3 regions of the Pseudarthrobacter sp. S9 genome follow, and region 2 is predicted to be linked to each of the others. Evidence: riboswitches for the same ligand, from Rfam matches in the RefSeq annotation. Region 2 holds a riboswitch; each other region holds the start of a gene.
The links. A riboswitch is a leader RNA that binds a small molecule or an ion and turns the genes downstream of it on or off. The one in region 2 is predicted to bind thiamine pyrophosphate.
Positions count from the first base shown of each region.

Region 1 (6,810 bases), 540 kb from region 2:
GTGCGCTTGGTCTTGGTGAAGATGATGGTGCGGCCGCGTCCGCGGGCCTGCAGGATGCGGGCTACCACCTCGACCTTGTCCATGCTGTGGGCACGGTAGATGAGCTGGCGGATGTCGCGCTTGGTCAGGCCCTCGTCGTCCGGGTCGGCGGCGCGGATGTGGGTCGGCTGGGTCATGTAGCGGCGGGCCATGGCGATGACCGGGCCGGGCATGGTGGCCGAGAACAGCAGGGTCTGGCGGACGGCCGGGGTGCCGGCGATAAGCGTCTCGACATCCGGCAGGAAGCCGAGGTCCAGCATTTCGTCGGCCTCGTCAAGGATGACCATTTTGACGTTGTTCAGGCTCAGGTGCTTCTGCTTGTAGAGGTCGATCAGACGGCCCGGCGTGCCGACAACGATTTCGACGCCCTTCTGCAGGGCGTCGACCTGGGGCTCGTAGGCGCGGCCGCCGTAGATGGTGGCAACGCGGGCGTTGCGCTTCTTGGCGGCGTTCTCAAGATCTTTGGCCACCTGGACGGCAAGTTCGCGGGTCGGCACGATTACCAGCGCCTGCGGGGCGCCCGGAACGGAGAGCTTGTCGAAGCCGGCGTCATCGCGGCCGACGACGCGCTGCAGCGCGGGGATGCCGAAGCCGAGGGTCTTGCCGGTTCCGGTCTTGGCCTGGCCGATGATGTCGTGGCCGGCCAGGGCGACGGGCAGCGTCATGGCCTGGATCGGGAAGGGGTGGGTGATGCCGGCGTCGGCAAGGGACTCCACGATGTCTGCGCGGACGTTGAAGTCGGCGAAAGTCTTCTCGGCGATCTCGTGCGGCTTTTCGTCCGAGATGATGGTCTCTTCCGGCTCGATCGTTTCCGTTCCGGATTCGTCGGTCAGAAGCTGGTGCGTGTGCAATTCACTCACAGGTGAGTTTCCTTATTCATTTTGGGCTGCGCTGCTTGCTCAACGGGGCCGGCCGGTGTGGCCGTTCCGGAGCACGCTCAGGCGCGCAAGCAATTTCCAGTGGAAGCCGATCGCGGGCTATCTAAATGCTGGCACTGGGGACCAGCGGGTGTCTCTCAAGATCGCGTAGGGGCGGGCTTGTTGAATTCGAAAATCATGGAAATCAACGACCGGGCATCCATTTCTACCTCTCCAGTCTAGCTGTACGCAGCCCGGAACCTCGACTGGACCCGCAACCGCCGTGCGGGAGGGCCTGCGGAGGGATGCGCGGAATGGCCCCGCTGGTCAGCCCACGAGCTCCAGCCGGACCTCCCGCGTGGTGATGTCGGAGGACACGATCCGGACCCGGACCTGGGTGCCGGGTTCCAGCTCGCCGGGGCAGCGTGCGGTCACTGCGGGCTCGGCGATCTGGACGACCCCGGACGGGCCGTTGCCGTTGCCGTTCTGTTTGCCGTTGCCGTTGCCCTTTCCGGCCGTTCCGCCGTTCCCGTTGCCGTTTTTGGCGGGTTTCGAACCTGAAATGACGACGGCGTCGAACTCCTGCCCGATGTGGTTGATCAGCAGTGCCGCCTCGACGGTGTCAAGCGCCAGCCGCTCCAGCTTGGCCGCCAGCTGGTCCGAGGTTGCCATGATCGACGGGAGGGAGGGCAACGCCTCGCGGGCCCAGGCCGGGACGTCCGTGCCGTTGCTGAGCGCCTCGCAGATGACCAGCACGAAGCGGTCAATCAGCCGACGCAGCGGGGCCGTAGAGTGCGCATAGGCGGCGCCGATGGCGGATTGGACGGCGGCCTCCGGCACGGCTCCGTCGAAGGGAGTGTAGCCGGCACCCCGGAACAGCATGCCGGCCGAATGCACGATCGCCAGCTGCCGGGGGTCCGTGGGGTCAAGGGTGCGCAGATACTCGCCGTAGCTCATTTCCCCGTCCCAAGGCTTGCCGAGGGCGCGCGTCTGGCGGTGGAAGTGCCGCAGGGAGCTTTCATCCGGGGCAGGCATGGTGCGGAGAATGCCGACCTTGCCGACAAGCATCAGCCGGGCAGCGGCCATGCCCGTCATGAGTGAAATCTGCGCGTTCCAGTCCTCCACCGGCAGCGGCGGGGCCGCGACGATCCGGTAGCCGCCGTCGCGCAGCTGTTGGATTTCCTGTTCCGGCATGTTCAGGCTCGCGCCGCCGCGGAGGCGTTCCAGCTCCACCCGCTTGATGCCCACTTCCTTGAGCAGCTGCAGCACGGGCGCCGCGGTGCCGGCGTCGAGCTCGGCCTGGACGCCCTTGTAGCTGAGCTTGGCGCGGCTGCGGACGCGCGCCCGCCGCACAAGCACCGAGGACACCTCCGCGGCGGCATCGAGCTCGAATTCCCAGACGAACGCGGCGCACAGCTGCCCGGCCAGCAGACTGCCGGCGGCTTCGCTGATGACTTCCGGGTGGAGCGGGATCCGCCCGTCCGGAGTGTAGAAGGTCTGGCCGCGCCGGCGGGTTTCGGCGTCGAGCGCCCCGCCGGGGGCCACAAAGGAAGGGACGTCGGCGATGGCGTAAAACACTTTGTAACCCTCGCCGGACCGGTCGATGAACAACGCCTGGTCCAAGTCGGTGGACGACGCCGGATCAATGGTCACGAACTCGATATGCGTGAGATCCAGCTCCGGCAGCTTGTGCCCGGCCACGGCAGCCTGAGCGTCACGGAGCACGCCCTCGGGGAACGGGCCCGGCAGCTCCAGAGTCGTTCGCAGCGACTTGAGCGCCCCGGCAAGCTGGTTCTGCTGTTGGTGGACGCTGGGGGTCAGGCGATGATGGGACACGAAAATCAGATTAGCTCCAATTGCGCGATTAGTCTTGGATCATGAGCTCATCCCCGGCCGATCCTGCCCGCTACAACAGCTTCCTCATGGATCTGCTCGGTGTGATGGCCTACGGCGAGCTTTCGGCCTTCGAACGGCTGTCCTCCGACGCCCGGTATTCGCCCACGCTGCACGACCGCGCGGTCCTTGGCAGGATCGCCGTCATCGAGTTCCAGCACTACGAACTCGTCAGCGCCAGGTTCGAGGAGATGGGCCTGGACGCCGAGGCGGCCATGCTGCCCTTCCAGCCGTCCGTGGACCATTTCCACGAGCGCACCCGCCCGGCGGACTGGTACGAATCACTCATGAAGGCCTATGTGATCGATACGGTCTCCGCCGATTTCTACCGCGCCATCGCCCGCTATGTCGACGCTGAAACCCGGGAGCTGATCGAACGGATCCAGTCCGCAGACGAGGCGACCGCCGTGTTGCGGGAGCGTCTCAAGAGGGCCCTTGCCGATGATCCGCGGCTGGCAGCCCGGCTGGCGCTGTGGGCCAGGCGGCTGCTGGGCGAGGCACTCACGGAGGCGCAGCGGGTGGGCTTCGAGCACGCGTTCCTCGGCGGCCTGTCCGGCAGGGACGCGGCCGGGGCCAGGGAGCTGGTCAGCGGGCTGACAGCTGAGCTCGCGGCGAACCACTCGCGCCGGATGACGCAGCTGGGACTGGCCGGCTAGTTCCGCTGCCCGCCAGGGTTGCGCCCGGGGTTCAGCTCAGGATTCCGCGGCGTCGAGGGCGGCGAGGAGGGCGCGCGCGGCGTCGGCGGGATCATCGGCGTCGGTAATGGCCCGGACCACCACGATCCGCCGGGCGCCGGCCTCGACCACCTGCTCCACATTGCCCAGGTCGATCCCGCCGATCGCGAACCAGGGCACCACGCCGTCGACCTTGCCGGTTCCATCTGCCTCGGGCCGGCGGATCGCCTGATCGGCGTAGCGCACCAGGTCGAGTCCGACGGCGGAGCGCCCAGGCTTGGTCGGGGTGGCCCACACGGGTCCCACGCAGAAGTAGTCCAGCCCGCGGCGCCCCGGCGAGGCGGCAATGGCAGCATCCACCTGCTCCGGGCTGTGAGTGGACAGCCCGATCACGGCGCCCTTGCCGAGGAAGTTCCTGGCGGCGTCGAGGGGGATGTCCTTCTGCCCGATGTGGAACACCGGCGCCCCGGACAGCGAGGCGATGTCCGCCCGGTCATTGACGGCCCACAGCCGTCCGTGGCGCTGCGCCACCTTGTGCAGGACCTCGAGGAGCTCAAGTTCCTCGGCCGCCTCCAGCGACTTGTCGCGCAGCTGGATTATGTCCACGCCGCCGGCAAACGCGGCGTCCACGAAGTCCTCGAAGTCGCCGCGGTCCTTGCGGGCGTCGGTGCACAGGTACAGGCGGGCAGTGGTGTGGAGGGCATCCTGGCTCATGACACCAGCCTAGTTCCTCTAAACTGGGCGCATACCGCGGGAGCCCGCTGCAGCCGTTCGAGTGCTGCACGGCTGAGAGGGCGTCAGAGCCGACCGCTTGACCTGATCCGGCTAGTACCGGCGTAGGGAAGGAGTCTTTCATGGGCACAGCAGTCAGCCGTGATGACACAGCGAGTACAGACACAGCGAGTGATGACGCAGCGAATGATGACACCGCGTCCGGGTTTTATGACGCACGCACCCACGTAGCCTGGCGCGGAGCCGCGCCCGCGGATTTATCAGCCGATTTATTAGCCGATGTTGCCCTGATCGGCGGCGGCGTGATCGGCCACGGCATCGCCTGGGAGGCGAGCCGCTCGGGCCGCTCAGTGGTGCTGATCGACGATGCCCCCGGCAGCGGGGCCAGCTGGGCCGCCGCCGGCATGCTCGCGCCCGTCAGCGAGCTGCACTACCAGGAGGAGGCGCTCCTGGAACTGATGCTCGAATCCTCCCGCCTATGGCCGGACTTCGCCGCGGCACTCGACGGCGCTCAAGCGACGGGTACGGACGCGGCGGGTACGGACGCGACGGGCAGGGAAGCGGCGGCGCATTCCGGCACCGGTTACCTCACGACGCCGACCCTCGCCGTCGGGGCCGACGCCGCCGACCGCCGGGCGCTCGCGGACCTGAGGGCCGTCCAGCAGGCCTGCGGCCTCAATGTGGAACCGCTGACCGTGCGCGAGGCGCGGGGACGGGAACCCTTGCTGAGCCCCGGGATCTCGTGTGCCTTCGACATCCCGGCCGATCACCAGGTGGATCCCCGCCGGCTGCTCGCCCGGATTGCCGCGCTGCTGGCAACGGACGGCCGGAGCCGCGCCGTTGCCAGGCGCGCGGCCGGACTGCTCTGGGAGGACGGACGCGTCAGCGGAGTCAGCCTCGCGGGCGGCGGCGCCGTGCATGCAAAGGAAACCATTGTGGCGAACGGGCTCGGCGCCTCGGAGCTGGGCGGCCTGCCCGCTGGGCTCACGCTGCCGCTCCGGCCGGTCTACGGGGACATCCTCCGGCTGCGCGTGCCCGCCCACCTGCGGCCGCTGCTCATCTCCACTGTACGGGGACTGGTCCGCGGCGTGCCGGTGTACATCGTCCCGCGGCAGGATGGCACCGTGGTGATCGGGGCCACCCAGCGCGAAGACGGACCCGCGGACCCCCGGGCCGTCTCCGCCGGCGGCGTCTACCAGCTGCTGCGGGACGCACAGCAGCTGGTGCCCGCGGTGGCCGAGCTGGAACTGCTCGAGGTCACGGCCCGGGCCCGCCCGGGCACGCCGGACAACGCGCCATTGCTGGGCCGGGTGAAGCGCCCCGGCCCGGACCGCGGGGATGGCGACGACATCCCGGGCCTCATCATCGCTACCGGATTCTTCCGGCACGGCGTCCTGCTCACCCCAGCTGCCGCCACCGTCTGCCGGCAGCTGTTGGACGGACATGCGGACCCGCGCTGGGCCGTCTTCCGTCCTGACCGTTTCTCCCACGCCCCGGATTCCGGGAACAGATCCAACTCCGGCAACAGACCCAACTCCGGCAACAGATCCAACAAGGAAGCAGCATGAACATCAGACTGAACGGAACGGAGCACAGCGTCGCCGACGGCGCCTCCGTCAGCACGCTGGTCAGCCAGCTCACGGGCCGGACCCTCGGCCCGGACGGCCAGTCCGCCGACGGCCGGAAGCTCGGCGTCGCGGTGGCCCGCAATTCCGAGGTGGTGCCCCGCAGCCAGTGGCACGGCACCGCGCTCGCCGATGGTGACGACGTCGAGCTCGTCACGGCAGTCCAGGGAGGATAAACAGCATGAAGGAAACCTCTCTTGCAGCATCGCCGGCAACCGGCGCCTGTCCCGATCCGTTCGTGGTCGACGGCGTCCGGCTGGGGTCGCGCCTGATCATGGGAACCGGCGGGGCGCCGAGCCTCGACGGACTGGGGGCTGCCCTTGTGGCGTCAGGGACGGAACTGACCACGGTGGCGATGCGCCGCTATTCGCCCGCCGAGACGGGGTCGCTCTTCCAGCTGCTCGTGGAGCACAACATCAGGGTGCTGCCCAACACGGCCGGCTGCTTCACCGCCAAGGACGCCGTCCTGACCGCCGAACTGGCCCGCGAAGCCCTCGAAACAGACTGGGTCAAGCTGGAAGTCATTGCCGATGAGCACACCCTGCTGCCGGACGCCGTGGAGCTGGTGGACGCGACCGAACAGCTCGTGGCCCGCGGCTTCAAGGTCTTCGCCTACACCAACGACGACCCTGTGCTGGCCCTGCGGCTGGAAAACCTCGGTGCCGCCGCCGTGATGCCGCTCGGCTCGCCGATCGGCACCGGCCTGGGCATCCTGAACCCTCACAACATCGAGCTGATTGTCTCGCGGGCGTCCGTTCCCGTGGTCCTGGACGCCGGGATCGGCACGGCCTCGGACGCCGCCCTGGCGATGGAACTCGGCTGCGACGCCGTACTCCTGGCCACGGCCGTGACGCGGGCGCAGAATCCCGTGCTGATGGGGGAGGCCTTCAAACACGCGGTCATCGCCGGTAGGCTGGCGAAAACGGCCGGCAGGATCCCGCGCCGCGAGCACGCCCTGGCGTCGTCGGCCATGGAAGGCCGGGCCGAATT
Region 1 covers NZ_CP189576.1:3,195,417-3,202,226, forward strand. The annotation lists gene ACQCSY_RS15305 (DEAD/DEAH box helicase) at 1-899, opposite strand, end outside; gene ACQCSY_RS15310 (RNB domain-containing ribonuclease) at 1,224-2,732, opposite strand; gene ACQCSY_RS15315 (ferritin-like fold-containing protein) at 2,774-3,445, shown strand; gene thiE (thiamine phosphate synthase) at 3,482-4,177, opposite strand; TPP riboswitch at 4,204-4,324, shown strand; gene thiO (glycine oxidase ThiO) at 4,318-5,763, shown strand; gene thiS (sulfur carrier protein ThiS) at 5,760-5,996, shown strand; gene ACQCSY_RS15335 (thiazole synthase) at 6,002-6,810, shown strand, end outside.
Region 1: another riboswitch for thiamine pyrophosphate. It lies ahead of thiO (glycine oxidase ThiO); the one in region 2 lies ahead of thiC (phosphomethylpyrimidine synthase ThiC).

Region 2 (6,810 bases):
GTGCTCACCCTGATCGAGCAGGCCGAGAAGTCCTGGGACAAGGACGAAGCCGCCCGGATGGCGAAGAAATTCGCCGACCAGGAAGACTTCACCCTGGACGACTTCCTGGCCCAGATGCAGCAGATCCGCAACATGGGCTCCATGAAGAAGATGCTGATGATGATGCCCGGGGCGCAGAACATCCGGCAGCAGCTCGAACAGTTCGACGAGCGCGAGATCGACCGCGTCGAGGCCATCGTCCGCTCCATGACGCCGCACGAGCGCGTCGCGCCCAAGATCATCAACGGCTCGCGCCGCGCCCGCATCGCCCGCGGTTCGGGCGTGCACGTCTCCGAGGTCAACGGCCTGCTGGAGCGCTTTGCCCAGGCCCAGAAGATGATGAAGAAGATGGCTGCCGGCGGCGGGATGCCCGGAATGCCGGGGATGCCCGGCATGGGCGGCGGCGGAGGGGCACGCAAGGGAGCCAAGAACGCCCCCAAGAAGAAGGCCCGCTCCGGCAACCCGGCCAAGGCAGCCCAGGAACTCCGCGAGGCGGAGGCCCGGCGTGCCGCGGGGCCCAAGGCCCTGCCGAGCGGTGCATCCTTCGGCCAGCAGGGAGAGGACTTCGATCCCTCCCAGCTGAACCTGCCCAAGGGTTTCGACAAGTTCCTCGGCGGCAGCAAGTAGCGCCAGCCGGCTGCCATGCCGGCGTCCATTGTGTCGCAGGCCTCAACGGCGGGCCGGTGTCATAGGGTTAGACCATGTTCAAGCAGCGCGTAGTTTTCGTCCACGGGGCAGGCAGCTTCGGCGCTGCCGCGTGGCCAAAGCAGCACGGGATGGCGCTCAGCTACGATGCGCTGTTCCTGCGGCGCCACGGCTTCGACGCCGTCGCCGAGCCGCTGGAATCGGATTTCGCCGCCGATGCCGCCATCGTGCTGGGATCGCTGGCCGATGACGGCCGCGGCGCGGCCGGCGGCCACGTGGTGGCCCATTCCCAGGGCGCCATCGCCGCGATGATGGCCGCCGTCGAACGGCCCGACCTCGTGCATTCCCTCACCCTGGTGGAACCGGACTGCCTGTCGCTGACCGCGGAGCTGCCGGCCACGGCGGCGCACCGGGCCCTGATGCAGCCGCTTTTCGACGTCCGCCACCACCTCAGTGATGACGACTTCCAGCGGGAGTTCATCCGGCGCGCCTTCTCGGCGGACGCCCCCGGGGCCACGACGCCGGAGGCCCGGAGGGCGGCCCGCCGGCTGCGCCTGCAGGCACCTCCGTGGGAGGCACCCCTGCAGATCGTGCCCGGGGTGCCCACGCTGGTGCTCACCGGCGGCTGGGAACCTCTGTATGAGGAAATCGCCGGCTATCTCCGTGAAACCGGTGCCCTGCACCGCGTCGCCGCGGGAGGGCACCGGCCCCAGGATTCGGTGGACGGGGACCGGATCATCCGCGCGTTTGTCGCGGACGTCAGCCGGCGCCAGCACGCCGAGGCGTGCTGAGCCGAGTGTCCTGAGCCGGGCGTTTTGAGCTAAGCGGGGCTGCCCACGGACGGCTCCGGAAGATAGACCTTGCCGCCGGAGGCAAGGAACTCCTGGCTCTTCTCCCGCATTCCCGCAGCCATGTCGGCCAGCGCGGCCTGAGACTCCGCTGAGCCGTACTCGTCGCGGATGTCCTGGCTGATCCGCATGGAACAGAACTTCGGCCCGCACATGGAGCAGAAGTGCGCCGTCTTGGCGGGTTCGGCCGGAAGAGTCTCGTCGTGGAAGGCCTCGGCCGTGACCGGGTCCAGGGAGAGCGCGAACTGGTCCCGCCAGCGGAACTCGAACCGCGCCTTGGACAGGGCGTCGTCGCGTTCGTGGGCGCCCGGGTGGCCCTTCGCCAGGTCCGCCGCGTGGGCCGCGATCTTGTAGGTGATCACGCCCGTCTTGACGTCGTCCTTGTTCGGCAGCCCGAGGTGTTCCTTGGGCGTGACGTAGCAGAGCATCGCGGTGCCGTAGCGGGCAATCTCCGTGGCGCCGATCGCCGAGGTGATGTGGTCATAGCCGGGCGCAATGTCCGTGACCAGCGGCCCGAGCGTGTAGAACGGGGCGCCATCGCAGAGTTCCTGCTGGCGTTCCACGTTTTCACGGACGAGGTGGAAGGGGATGTGCCCTGGGCCTTCGACCATGACCTGCACATCGTATTTCCACGCCCGCTTGGTCAGTTCGGCCAGGGTGTCCAGCTCGGCGAACTGCGCGGCGTCGTTGGCATCCGCCGTCGCGCCGGGCCGCAGACCGTCACCGAGAGAGAACGCGACGTCGTACTTGGCGAAGATTTCGCACAGCTCGTCAAAGTGGGTGTACAGGAAGTTCTCCTGGTGGTGGGCCAGGCACCAGCCTGCCATGATGGCGCCGCCGCGGGACACGATCCCGGTGACGCGGTTGGCGGTCAGCGGCACATAGCGCAGCAGCACACCGGCATGGACGGTCATGTAGTCCACACCCTGCTCGCACTGCTCAATGACGGTGTCCCGGTAGATCTCCCAGGTCAGGTCATTGGCCTCGCCGTTGACCTTCTCCAGCGCCTGGTAGATCGGCACGGTCCCGATGGGGACGGGGGAGTTGCGGATGATCCACTCGCGGGTGGTGTGGATGTCATCCCCGGTGGAGAGATCCATCACGGTGTCCGCGCCCCACTGGGCGGCCCACTGCAGCTTGTCCACTTCCTCGGCAATGGAGCTGGTGACCGCCGAGTTGCCGATGTTGGCGTTGATCTTCACGAGGAAGGCCTTGCCGATGATCATGGGCTCGGATTCTGGGTGGTTGATGTTGTTGGGAATGATGGCCCGTCCTGCGGCCACCTCGCTGCGGACCAGCTCCACATCGCAGTTCTCCCGCACAGCCACGAACCGCATCTCAGGCGTGATGATGCCCTGCCGTGCGTAGTGCATCTGGGTGACCGTGCGGCCGTCGACGGCGCGGCGGGGCACCGGCTGTGCTCCCCTCCACTCGGCGGACGCGGCGCCGCGGCGCACGGCGGACTTGCCGTCGTCGAGCAGGTTCCGTTCCCGGCCGCTGTACGGTTCGGTGTCGCCCCGGGATTCTATCCATTCGGAACGGAACGGCTCCAGGCCGACCACTGGATCACTTCCGGGCCCGGCCGTCCGGTACACCGTGAACGGAGGATTCTTCACCCCGCCGGGGGAATCCTCCAGCGCGATTTCGGTCACCGGAACGCGGATGCCGTGTTCCTCGTCCGTGGTGAAAGCCAGGGAATGGGACTTCAGCGACTGGGTGGGGCCAGGCTGGTTTTGGCGCTGCTGGTCTGGGCCGGACTGGTCCTTGATAGGGCTGTGCTGTGCGGATTGCGTATTCACGGAATACTCACTTCCTTCGCCGGCATTACCCGGACAGGTTCAACGGTCGCAGGCCGCGTCAGCCCGATCTCAGCCCCTGCAAGGGCACCCGTGTGGTCGTAGACGAAGCTATCACAGCCCGCGCAGGGCCGGCTGTGTGTGACGGAGCGCCCTTGGCCGTGCGGACTACGCTTTAAGGCATGAGCAGGATCATCGAGTTCAGCGGCCCGGTCCTCACCGCCGCGGACCAGGAACGCCGCGGCATGTGGTCCGTCGGCGGCGTGCTGACCTTCCGCCGTCCCGCCGCCGCGCCGGACCTCGTGCTGGACGGCTGGGTCATTCCAGGCCTCGTCGACGCGCACTGCCACATCGGACTCGGCCCCGGCGGCGACGTCCCGGACGACGTCGCCGAGGAACAGGCGGCCACGGACCGCGACGCCGGCACGCTGCTGGTGCGCGACGCGGGAGCCGTTCATGACACCCGCTGGCTCCAGCAGCGCGCGGACATGCCGCGCATCATCCGCTCCGGCCGCCACATCGCCAGGACCGGGCGCTACCTGCGCGGCTTCGCCGTCGAAGTTGAACCGGAGAACCTCGTGGAGGCCGTGCGCAAGCAGGCGCTCGCCGGGGACGGCTGGGTCAAGCTTGTGGGGGACTGGATCGACCGCGACGCCGGCGACCTCGAACCGAGTTTCCCCGCCGGGGTGCTAAGGGACGCCGTCCAGGCCGCGCACGATGAAGGCGCGCGCGTCACGGCGCACTGCTTCGCCGAGGACACCCTGGACGACATGCTCGACGCCGGGATCGACTGCATCGAGCACGGCACCGGGCTGCTTCCGCGGCACCTGCCGCGCTTCGTGGAACAGGGAGTCCCGATCGTGCCCACGCTGATCAACATCGCCACGTTCCCGGACATCGCCGCGCGGGCCGAGGCGAAGTTCCCCCGCTACGCCGCGCACATGCGCTCACTCTGGGAACGCCGCGGCGAACGGATCCTGGCAGCGTACGAGGCCGGCGTGGCCATCTACGCCGGCACGGACGCCGGCAGCGTGATCAGGCACGGACGGATCGCGGACGAGATCCAAGCCCTGCACGCTGCCGGCCTGCCCGCCCGCGCGGCGCTGGACGCCGGCGCGTGGGCCGCGCGCGCCTGGCTCGGGGCGGACGGCCTCAGCGAAGGCGCCAGCGCCGATGTCCTCGTGTACGCCGAGGACCCCAGGACCCGGCTCGGCACCCTGGATCAGCCGAAGCACATCGTGTTGCGGGGTCAACTCGTCCATTAGGAATAAATTGAAGCTTCAAGTAATTTAACTGTATGAAGGTCATCGACGGTCGGTGGCCGCTGAACCACCGGAGCGTTCAAAATGACTGCAGAAGCCACCAGCCAGGATCTTCTTCCCCCCGCACTCACCATGGGTACGGTGATGCTCAAGGTGGGCGACATGAAGCTCATGACGGACTACTACCAGCGTGCCCTCGGGCTCGAGATCGTGGCCGAGCAGGACGGCGGGCTCTACCTGGGCCGCCGCCAGAAGCCGCTGGTCCACCTTGCCCCCGCCCCCGGGCTGCACAGTCCCTCCCGCGGCGAGGCCGGCCTCTTCCACACTGCCCTGCTCTTCGAGGACCAGCACTCCCTGGCCGCCACCGTCGCCACCGCGGCGCAGTATGAGCCGCAGTCCTTCAGCGGCAGCGCCGACCACCTCGTGAGTGAAGCCTTCTACTTCAGCGATCCCGAGGGCAACGGCATCGAGCTGTACTGGGACCGGCCCCGCGAGGCGTGGTCCTGGGAAGGCAAGAACGTCGTCATGGACAGCCTTGCCCTGCCGCCCCAGCACTACCTGGAGCAGTTCCTCACCGAGGAATCGGTGACCGGACAGCGCGAGGCCGGCGCCGGCGTCGGGCACGTCCACCTGCAGGTGGGCGACGTCCAGTCGGCCCATGACTTCTATGTCGGGACCCTCGGCTTCGAGAAGACCGCGGGCTGGCACGGCCAGGCGCTGTTTGTCTCCGCCGGCGGCTACCACCACCACATGGCCATGAACGTGTGGAACAGCCGCGGCGCCGGCCCCCGGCGTGACACCCTGGGCCTGGGCGAGGTGCTGATCGAAGTACCCTCAGGCGACGACGTCGGAGCCCTCGCCGACCGCCTCAAGCTCGCCGGAGTCCAGTCGCACCACACGGGAGCCGAGCTGCGCTTTGGGGATCCGTGGCGCAACCGCATCCGCGTGGCTGTTCGCTGACGGCACGCTGACGGCGTGCTGGCGGCACGCTGGCGCTGACGTGACTGCCCGCTGGGCTAGGCTGAAGCCGGACTTTCCGCCGAGCCACCACCGCCGAGCCACCACCGCCGAGCCACTAAGGATCACCCCATGGGATTCACCGAAATCTTTGTGTCCACCCACGATGAAGCCCTCAAGCGCGCCGCCGCCCTCGACGGCGGGGGCGCCGCGGCGCCGGCGGCCGTCCGGATCCCGGACATCAGCGACTTCGAAGTCGAGCGCCTCGGCGACCTGGCCGGGACCGCCGTCCATGCCGCCGGCGCCGACTACGAGCTCGCGATGGTGGACGTGGCCAGCGACTCCCTGCTCGGCGTCCCGGCCGCCATGGTCCGGGCCCTCGCCGAGCTGCTCACCTACGAAACCGAGGGCGACGGCAACGTCCTGGAGGACGTGGCCGGGAGCTGGGCGGCCGAGGAGGACATGCCCTTCGGTGCGGACCAGGCCCGGAGCTATGTCCGGCAGCTCGCCGAGCTCGCCGCCGACGTGGACCCCGCCACCAAGTCCGGGCTCTACGTCTGGACGTCCTGAGTCCGGACGTCCTGAGTCCGGACGGGTTCCGCGCCGCTAAAATGGAGGGCATTCAGCACGTTGTGCACGTGTCAAGTCGAAATCCCGGCGCTGATCTGGCACAATAAACAGGTACTCGATCTGCGTGGCCCCTCTCTCCGCGTCCGGATCTTGTCCTTAAGAACCCCCTAGTACGGCCCGCCCCACGGGTGCAGAACGCCGGGCTCGACCCCGTTTCAGAAACAGGAGTGACCACAAAAGTGGCCGTAAAGATTCGCCTTAAGCGCTTTGGTAAGATGCGCGCACCGTACTACCGCATCGTCGTCATGGACGCACGCTCCAAGCGTGATGGCCGTGCCATCGAAGAGATCGGCAAGTACCACCCAACCGAAGAGCCCTCGTACATCGAGGTCGACACGGACCGCGCCCAGTACTGGCTCGGCGTCGGCGCACAGCCGTCCGAGCAGGTTGCCGCGATCCTTAAGATCACCGGTGACTGGCAGAAGTTCAAGGGGCTCCCCGGCCAGGAGGGAACCTTGAAGACCAAGGCTCCCAAGGCTGCCTTCATTACCCCGGAAAAGGGTTCCGTGATCATCCCGGAAGCCATCACCAAGAAGGCCAAGAAGGACGACGCTGCCGAGGCTCCCGCCGACGCCGCCGACGCCGCCGAAGCAGAGACCACCGAGGCAGAGTAAATTGCTGGCAGAAGCGCTC
Region 2 covers NZ_CP189576.1:3,737,687-3,744,496, forward strand. The annotation lists gene ffh (signal recognition particle protein) at 1-666, shown strand, start outside; gene ACQCSY_RS17905 (alpha/beta fold hydrolase) at 741-1,475, shown strand; gene thiC (phosphomethylpyrimidine synthase ThiC) at 1,505-3,331, opposite strand; TPP riboswitch at 3,326-3,433, opposite strand; gene ACQCSY_RS17915 (amidohydrolase family protein) at 3,511-4,593, shown strand; gene ACQCSY_RS17920 (VOC family protein) at 4,675-5,550, shown strand; gene ACQCSY_RS17925 (hypothetical protein) at 5,680-6,117, shown strand; gene rpsP (30S ribosomal protein S16) at 6,357-6,791, shown strand; gene ACQCSY_RS17935 (RNA-binding protein) at 6,793-6,810, shown strand, end outside.

Region 3 (6,810 bases), 100 kb from region 2:
CTGGAAGACGGCGTGACCTCGCGCCGCCGTCGCCGCCGCCGCCGTGGCGACCAGGACCTGGAACTGACCGGCGGGGGAGACGACGATCCGCCCAACACGGTGACCCGCGTCCGCGCGCCCCGCGCGCTCTCCGAGGCGCCGGTCAACAACCGCGTCACGAGCGTCAAGGGCTCCACCCGGCTTGAGGCCAAGAAGCAGCGCCGCCGCGAATCCCGCGACACCGGCCGCCGCCGCACCGTCATCACCGAGGCCGAGTTCCTGGCCCGCCGCGAATCCGTGGACCGGCAGATGATCGTCCGCCAGCGCGACGACAGAATCCAGATCGGCGTGCTCGAGGACGGCGTCCTGGCAGAGCACTTCGTCTCCAAGACCCAGCAGGACTCCCTGATCGGCAACGTCTACCTGGGCAAGGTCCAGAACGTGCTGCCCTCCATGGAAGCCGCCTTCGTAGACATCGGACGCGGCCGCAACGCCGTGCTGTACGCCGGCGAAGTGAACTGGGACGCTGCCACGCTCGAAGGCAAGCAGCGCCGGATCGAGAACGCGCTGAAGTCCGGCGACTCTGTGCTGGTCCAGGTCACCAAGGACCCGGTCGGCCACAAGGGAGCCCGGCTCACGAGCCAGATCTCGCTGCCCGGCCGCTACCTCGTCTACGTGCCCGGCGGTTCCATGACCGGCATCTCGCGCAAGCTGCCCGACGTCGAACGCAACCGTCTCAAGCGCATCCTCAAGGACCGCCTGCCGGAAGATGCGGGCGTCATTGTCCGCACCGCGGCCGAGGGGGCGTCCGAGGAAGAGCTGACGCACGACATCAACCGCCTCCGTGCGCAGTGGGAAGGCATCGAGAGCCAGTCCACCTCCACCAAGATCCTCGCCCCCGAGCTGCTCTACGGCGAACCCGACCTGACCATCAAGGTGGTCCGCGACGTCTTCAACGAGGACTTCTCCAAGCTGATCGTCTCCGGCGAGGAAGCCTGGGACACGATCGAGGCCTACGTCACCTATGTGGCACCGGACCTCGTGGGCCGGCTCGAAAAGTGGACCAAGGATTCGGACATCTTCGCGGCCTGGCGCATCGACGAGCAGATCCACAAGGCCCTGGACCGCAAGGTGTTCCTGCCCTCCGGCGGCTCCCTCGTGATCGACCGCACGGAAGCCATGACCGTGGTGGACGTCAACACCGGCAAGTTCACCGGCAGTGGCGGCAACCTCGAGGAAACCGTCACCAAGAACAACCTGGAAGCGGCCGAGGAAGTCGTCCGGCAGCTCCGGCTCCGCGACATCGGCGGCATCATCGTGATCGACTTCATCGACATGGTGCTGGAATCGAACCGCGACCTCGTGCTGCGCCGCATGGTGGAGTGCCTGGGCCGGGACCGCACCAAGCACCAGGTGGCGGAGGTGACCTCGCTGGGCCTCGTGCAGATGACCCGCAAGCGCATGGGCACCGGCCTGCTGGAAGTCTTCGGCGAGCAGTGTGATACCTGTGCGGGCCGGGGAATCGTCACGCACGACGAGCCCGTGGAGCACCGCCGGGCCAACGTCGTCGCCGCCGAGCACTACGTGCCGCGGGCCGAGAGCCAGCCCGCCGTACGGACCGAGCGCAAGGGCCGCCGTCGTGGAAAGGGCGGCCAGGGAATCATGGAGACGGCCCCGTCCGCGGCGGTAGCAGTGCACGCCGAGCCCACCGAGGCCGAGCGCCACGCCAAGGCCGAGGCAACCCGTGCGGCCCTGGCGAACATCGCCGCCGCGGCGCACGCCGCCCACCTGCACGACGGGGAGATGGCCGCCGCGCACGACGCCGAGGCCCGCCAGGCCGCCGTCGGCGCAGCCCTGCAGCTGGCCGCGAAGGAGGAGGAGGCAGCAGGACGTCCCGTACTGACCTTCGGTGGCGAGCAGGTTGCCTTGCCGTTCGTCGAGCACGCCGAGGAGTCGCCGGTTCCTGCCTTTACCCTGGATCTGCTGACCGAGGCCTTCGCCCACCTGGGCGAAGCCGGGGAAGCAACGGCAGCGCCGGCACGCTCGGGCGGGTCCGGCCCGGGCCGCGCCCAGGCCGCAGGCTCCCGGTCCGAGGTGGAAGCCGACGGCGCAACGTCCCGCGCCCGCCGCGGACGCCGCAACCGGAGCGCCAGCCGCGCCCAGGGTGCAGCCAACGAGACGTCCGTGAAACACCACGAGGCAACCCCGTCGGCCGCTGCAGTGTCCGTTCACGAGGCCAAGGCCCCCGCCGCAGCCTCACAGGCAGCCAAGCCCGCCGCCAACGAGCCGATCATCCTCGGCGTCGGCGTGCCGGCGTCGGAGCTCTAACCGCTCAGTAAGTCAAGAGAGTAAGTCACCGAAACTGCGGGTGCGGGCCGGACCAGCGTAGCAATACGCCGGATTCGGGCCGCACCCGCAGTTCGTTAAGGGATGGGGCTAGGCTGGAGGACTGACACGGGGTGCCGCGCATAGGGCCGGCTGAGATCCAGACCCGTTGAACCTGTCCGGCTAGCACCGGCGAAGGGATGTCTCTCTTGTCCTCACCATCTCGTCCGACTGATTTCCTTCCGTACCCGCCACGCACGTCCGCGCCGCTCCGGATTCCCCGGGTGCTGGCCATCGCCGGCTCGGACCCTTCCGGCGGAGCGGGGATCCAGGCGGATCTGAAAAGCATCGCCGCGAACGGCGGCTACGGCATGGCGGTCATCACCGCCCTGACCGCGCAGAACACCCAGGGCGTCCGGGCCGTACACGTTCCCCCGGCGGCCTTCCTCACCGCACAGCTGGACGCGATCAGCGAGGACATCAGCATCGACGCCGTCAAGATCGGCATGCTGGGTGACGCCGCCGTGATCGACGCCGTCCGCAGCTGGCTCGAGAAGGTCCGCCCCGGCGTCGTGGTGCTGGACCCGGTGATGGTCGCCACGAGCGGGGACCGGCTCCTGCAGGAATCCGCCGAAGCCGCCCTGCACGCCCTGCTGCCGCTGGCGGACCTGATCACACCGAACCTGGCCGAACTCGCCATCCTGCTCAAGGAACCCGTCGCCGGCGACTGGGCGGAAGCCCTGGACCAGGGCAAACGGCTGGCCGCACTGGCCGGCACCACCGTCCTGGTCAAGGGAGGACACCTCAAGGGAGGCCACCCGACGAGCGGCGGGAACGGGAGCGACGGCGGCTGCCCGGACGCGCTCGTCAACACCGGGGGACTGCTGGGGCAGCAGACGGTGGTGGTGCCCGGGGAGCGCGTGCCCACGCGCAACAGCCACGGCACCGGGTGCTCGCTGTCCTCGGCAATGGCCACGGTGCAGGCCCGGGTGGGGAACTGGGAAGCGGCACTGCGGGAGGTCAAGCCGTGGCTGCAGGGGGCGCTGCGGGAAGCGGGGGGCCTCGACGTCGGATCCGGAAACGGTCCGGTCCATCACTTCCACCACGTGCAGCACCTCACCCAGCGGCAGGACAGGCTCCGGCACCAGACCCCGGCAGAAGGCGAGTTCGCCGTGGCACTTCGGGACGGCGCGGCGGGCGATCTCGACGCCATCTACGGCCTGGAGTTCATCAGGGGCCTGGCCGACGGCACGCTGCCAGAGCACGAGTTTGCCTATTACCTCGCGCAGGACGCCATCTACCTCAACGGCTACTCCCGGGTGCTGGCCCGCGCCGCCGCCATCGCACCCTCGGAGGCTGAACAGCTGTTCTGGGCCCGTTCGGCGCAGCAATGCCTCGAAGTCGAATCGGAGCTGCACCGGACCTGGCTCAGCACCCGGCCCACGAAAGCAACGCTGGGCCCGGTCACGAAGTCCTACGTGGACCACCTGCTGGCTGCCACGGTCTCCGGCAGCTACGGTGTGCTGGTGGCGGCAGCCTTGCCGTGCTTCTGGCTCTACGCCGAAGTCGGGGCCGCCCTGCACGCGGAGTTCCTCGCCGTCGGCGCACCCGAGGCGCACCCCTACGCCGCTTGGCTGCGGACCTATGCCGATGAGGACTTTGCCGCCGCGACCCGGCAGGCCATCGCCTACACCGATACAGCGGCGCGGCTGGCCTCAGGAAGCGAGCGGGACGCGATGGCACTGGCCTTCCGGCAGTCATCGCGCTACGAGGTCGAATTTTTCGACGCGCCGAGGCTGCACGCCTGAACCAATCCGCCCCGCGGAGCCGGTACGATAGTTGGGCACGGTTCCGGAAGTCGTTGCGGCAACACTCTGAAAATTCATGGTGGCGCCTAGCACGTACCAACCGCCGGAACCAGCCTCATTTGCGGCCGAAGGCAAAATTAGCGTATTCTAGATCTTCGGTGCTTACGCCAACACTTGGGTTATGACCCTGAGGACTGTCCACATGAAATTACATGTGGATTTGTTCCGGGGGTAGCTCATGGGTTCCCCCGGGGAATCCACCGGCGTTGAGGCACAGCGTGAGCCAGGCCAAAACAATTTGGACCCAGGTTCCGCACGCAAATCTAGTAATAAACGTCGAGAGAAGTGAGTTCCCCAGTGGTGTACGCGATTGTCCGCGCAGGCGGCCGCCAAGAGAAGGTTTCCGTTGGAGACTTCGTTACCCTGAACCGCGTCCCCGGTGGAGCCGGCAGCACCTTTGAGCTGCCCGCACTGCTCCTGGTAGACGGCGACAAGGTCACGTCCGCTGCCGCGGACCTGGCCAAGGTAACGGTTACGGCTGAGATCCTCGAAGACCTTCGTGGTCCGAAGATCGTCATCCAGAAGTTCAAGAACAAGACCGGGTACAAGAAGCGCCAGGGTCACCGTCAGGAACTGACCAAGGTCAAGATCACCGGTATCAAGTAACCACTCGTTACTGTTCAGGTTTTCAACAGATTCCCCAGAATTTTAAAGGCAGGCATTTCAAATGGCACATAAAAAAGGCGCGAGTTCCACTCGCAACGGTCGTGACTCCAACGCCCAGTACCTCGGCGTCAAGCGCTTCGGCGGCCAGGTAGTTTCCGCAGGCGAGATCATCGTCCGCCAGCGCGGCACCCACTTCCACCCGGGCGCCGGCGTAGGCCGCGGCGGCGACGACACCCTGTTCGCCCTGACCCCCGGCGCCGTCGAGTTCGGCACCCGCCGTGGTCGTCGCGTTGTGAACATCGTGGCTGCTGCAGCGGCAGAGTAACAACGAGTTTTAAATCGGTGGGGCGGGCCATTAGGTCCGCTCCACCGGTGTTTTAACCGCATTACAATCATCTTGGGCCCCTTAGGGGGTCCGGGGAACAGCACTGAGGAGATCCACGTGGCTAGCTTTGTAGACCGGGTAGTACTGCACGTATCCGGCGGTACCGGCGGCCACGGCTGTGTCTCGGTGCACCGTGAGAAGTTCAAGCCCCTCGGCGGGCCCGACGGCGGCAACGGCGGCAACGGCGGCGACGTCATCCTGCGGGTCGACCCGCAGACCACCACCCTGCTCGACTACCACCACGCCCCCCACCGGCACGCCACCAACGGCGGCCCCGGCATGGGCGACTGGCGCGGCGGGAAGAATGGCGAAACCCTGATCCTTCCGGTTCCGGAGGGAACCGTGGTCAAGTCCAAGAACGGCAGAGTCCTCGCAGACCTCGTGGGCGAAGGCGCGGAGTACATCGCGGCCGCGGGCGGCATCGGCGGCCTGGGCAATGCATCGCTTTCCTCGCAGAAGCGCCGTGCCCCCGGCTTCGCGTTGCTCGGCATCGAAGGCGATTCCAGCGACGTCGTCCTGGAACTGAAGTCCATCGCTGACATCGCCCTCGTAGGCTTCCCCTCCGCCGGCAAGTCCAGCCTGATTGCCGCCATGTCGGCCGCGCGCCCCAAGATCGCCGACTACCCCTTCACCACCCTGATCCCGAACCTGGGCGTCGTCCAGGCCGGCGAGGTGCGCTTCACCATCGCCGACGTCCCTGGCCTGATCGAGGGCGCCAGCGAGGGCAAGGGCCTCGGCCACCATTTCCTCCGCCACGTCGAGCGCTGTGCCGCACTGGTGCACGTGCTGGACTGCGGAACGCTCGAATCGGACCGCGACCCTCTCTCGGACCTGGCCATCATCGAGGCCGAGCTTGAGAAGTACGCCGTGGACATGAGCTACAGCGGAACCGACGGCGAAGTGGTGCCGCTGAACCACCGCCCCCGCCTCGTCGCCCTAAACAAGGTGGACCTGCCGGACGGCAAGGACATGGCCGAGTTCGTCCGCCCGGAGCTCGAGTCCCGGGGCTACAAGGTCTTCGAGATCTCCGCCACGAGCCACGAAGGCCTCCGCCAGCTCGGCTTCGCCATGGCCGAAATCGTCAAGGCAGCCCGCGACGCTGTCGCCGCGGCCCCGCCCAAGGTGCACGCCCCCGTGCTGCGGCCCCGGGCCGTCAACGAATCCGGCTTCATGATCCGCCGCGAAGAGAAGAACCTGGAGCCGCTGTTCCGCGTCCTGGGCGACAAGCCGGTCCGCTGGGTCAAGCAGACCGACTTCACCAACGAGGAAGCGATCGGCTACCTCGCCGACCGCCTGGCCAAGCTCGGCGTCGAAAACGAACTGTTCAAGCAGGGTGCCACGCCTGGCGACACGGTTGTCATCGGCGAGGAGGACGGCGTCGTCTTCGACTGGGAGCCGACCATGATGGCCGGCGCCGAGCTGCTGGCCGCGCCGCGCGGCACCGATGTGCGGTTCGCTGACATCGGCGACCGCCCCACCCGCGGGCAGAAGCGCGACGAGCAGGTCGAACGCCGTGAGGCCAAGGCCGCCGCCCGGGCCGAACTCGAAGCCGAACGCAAGGCCGGCATCTGGACCGAATCGGTCAGCGGACGCCGGGCCGCCAAACCGCTCAAGGAGAGTGGACTGGGCGAAGCAGATGACGAGTAA
Region 3 covers NZ_CP189576.1:3,842,295-3,849,104, forward strand. The annotation lists gene ACQCSY_RS18430 (Rne/Rng family ribonuclease) at 1-2,307, shown strand, start outside; TPP riboswitch at 2,425-2,522, shown strand; gene ACQCSY_RS18435 (bifunctional hydroxymethylpyrimidine kinase/phosphomethylpyrimidine kinase) at 2,505-4,112, shown strand; gene rplU (50S ribosomal protein L21) at 4,470-4,778, shown strand; gene rpmA (50S ribosomal protein L27) at 4,840-5,103, shown strand; gene obgE (GTPase ObgE) at 5,221-6,810, shown strand; gene proB (glutamate 5-kinase) at 6,800-6,810, shown strand, end outside.
Region 3: another riboswitch for thiamine pyrophosphate. It lies ahead of ACQCSY_RS18435 (bifunctional hydroxymethylpyrimidine kinase/phosphomethylpyrimidine kinase); the one in region 2 lies ahead of thiC (phosphomethylpyrimidine synthase ThiC).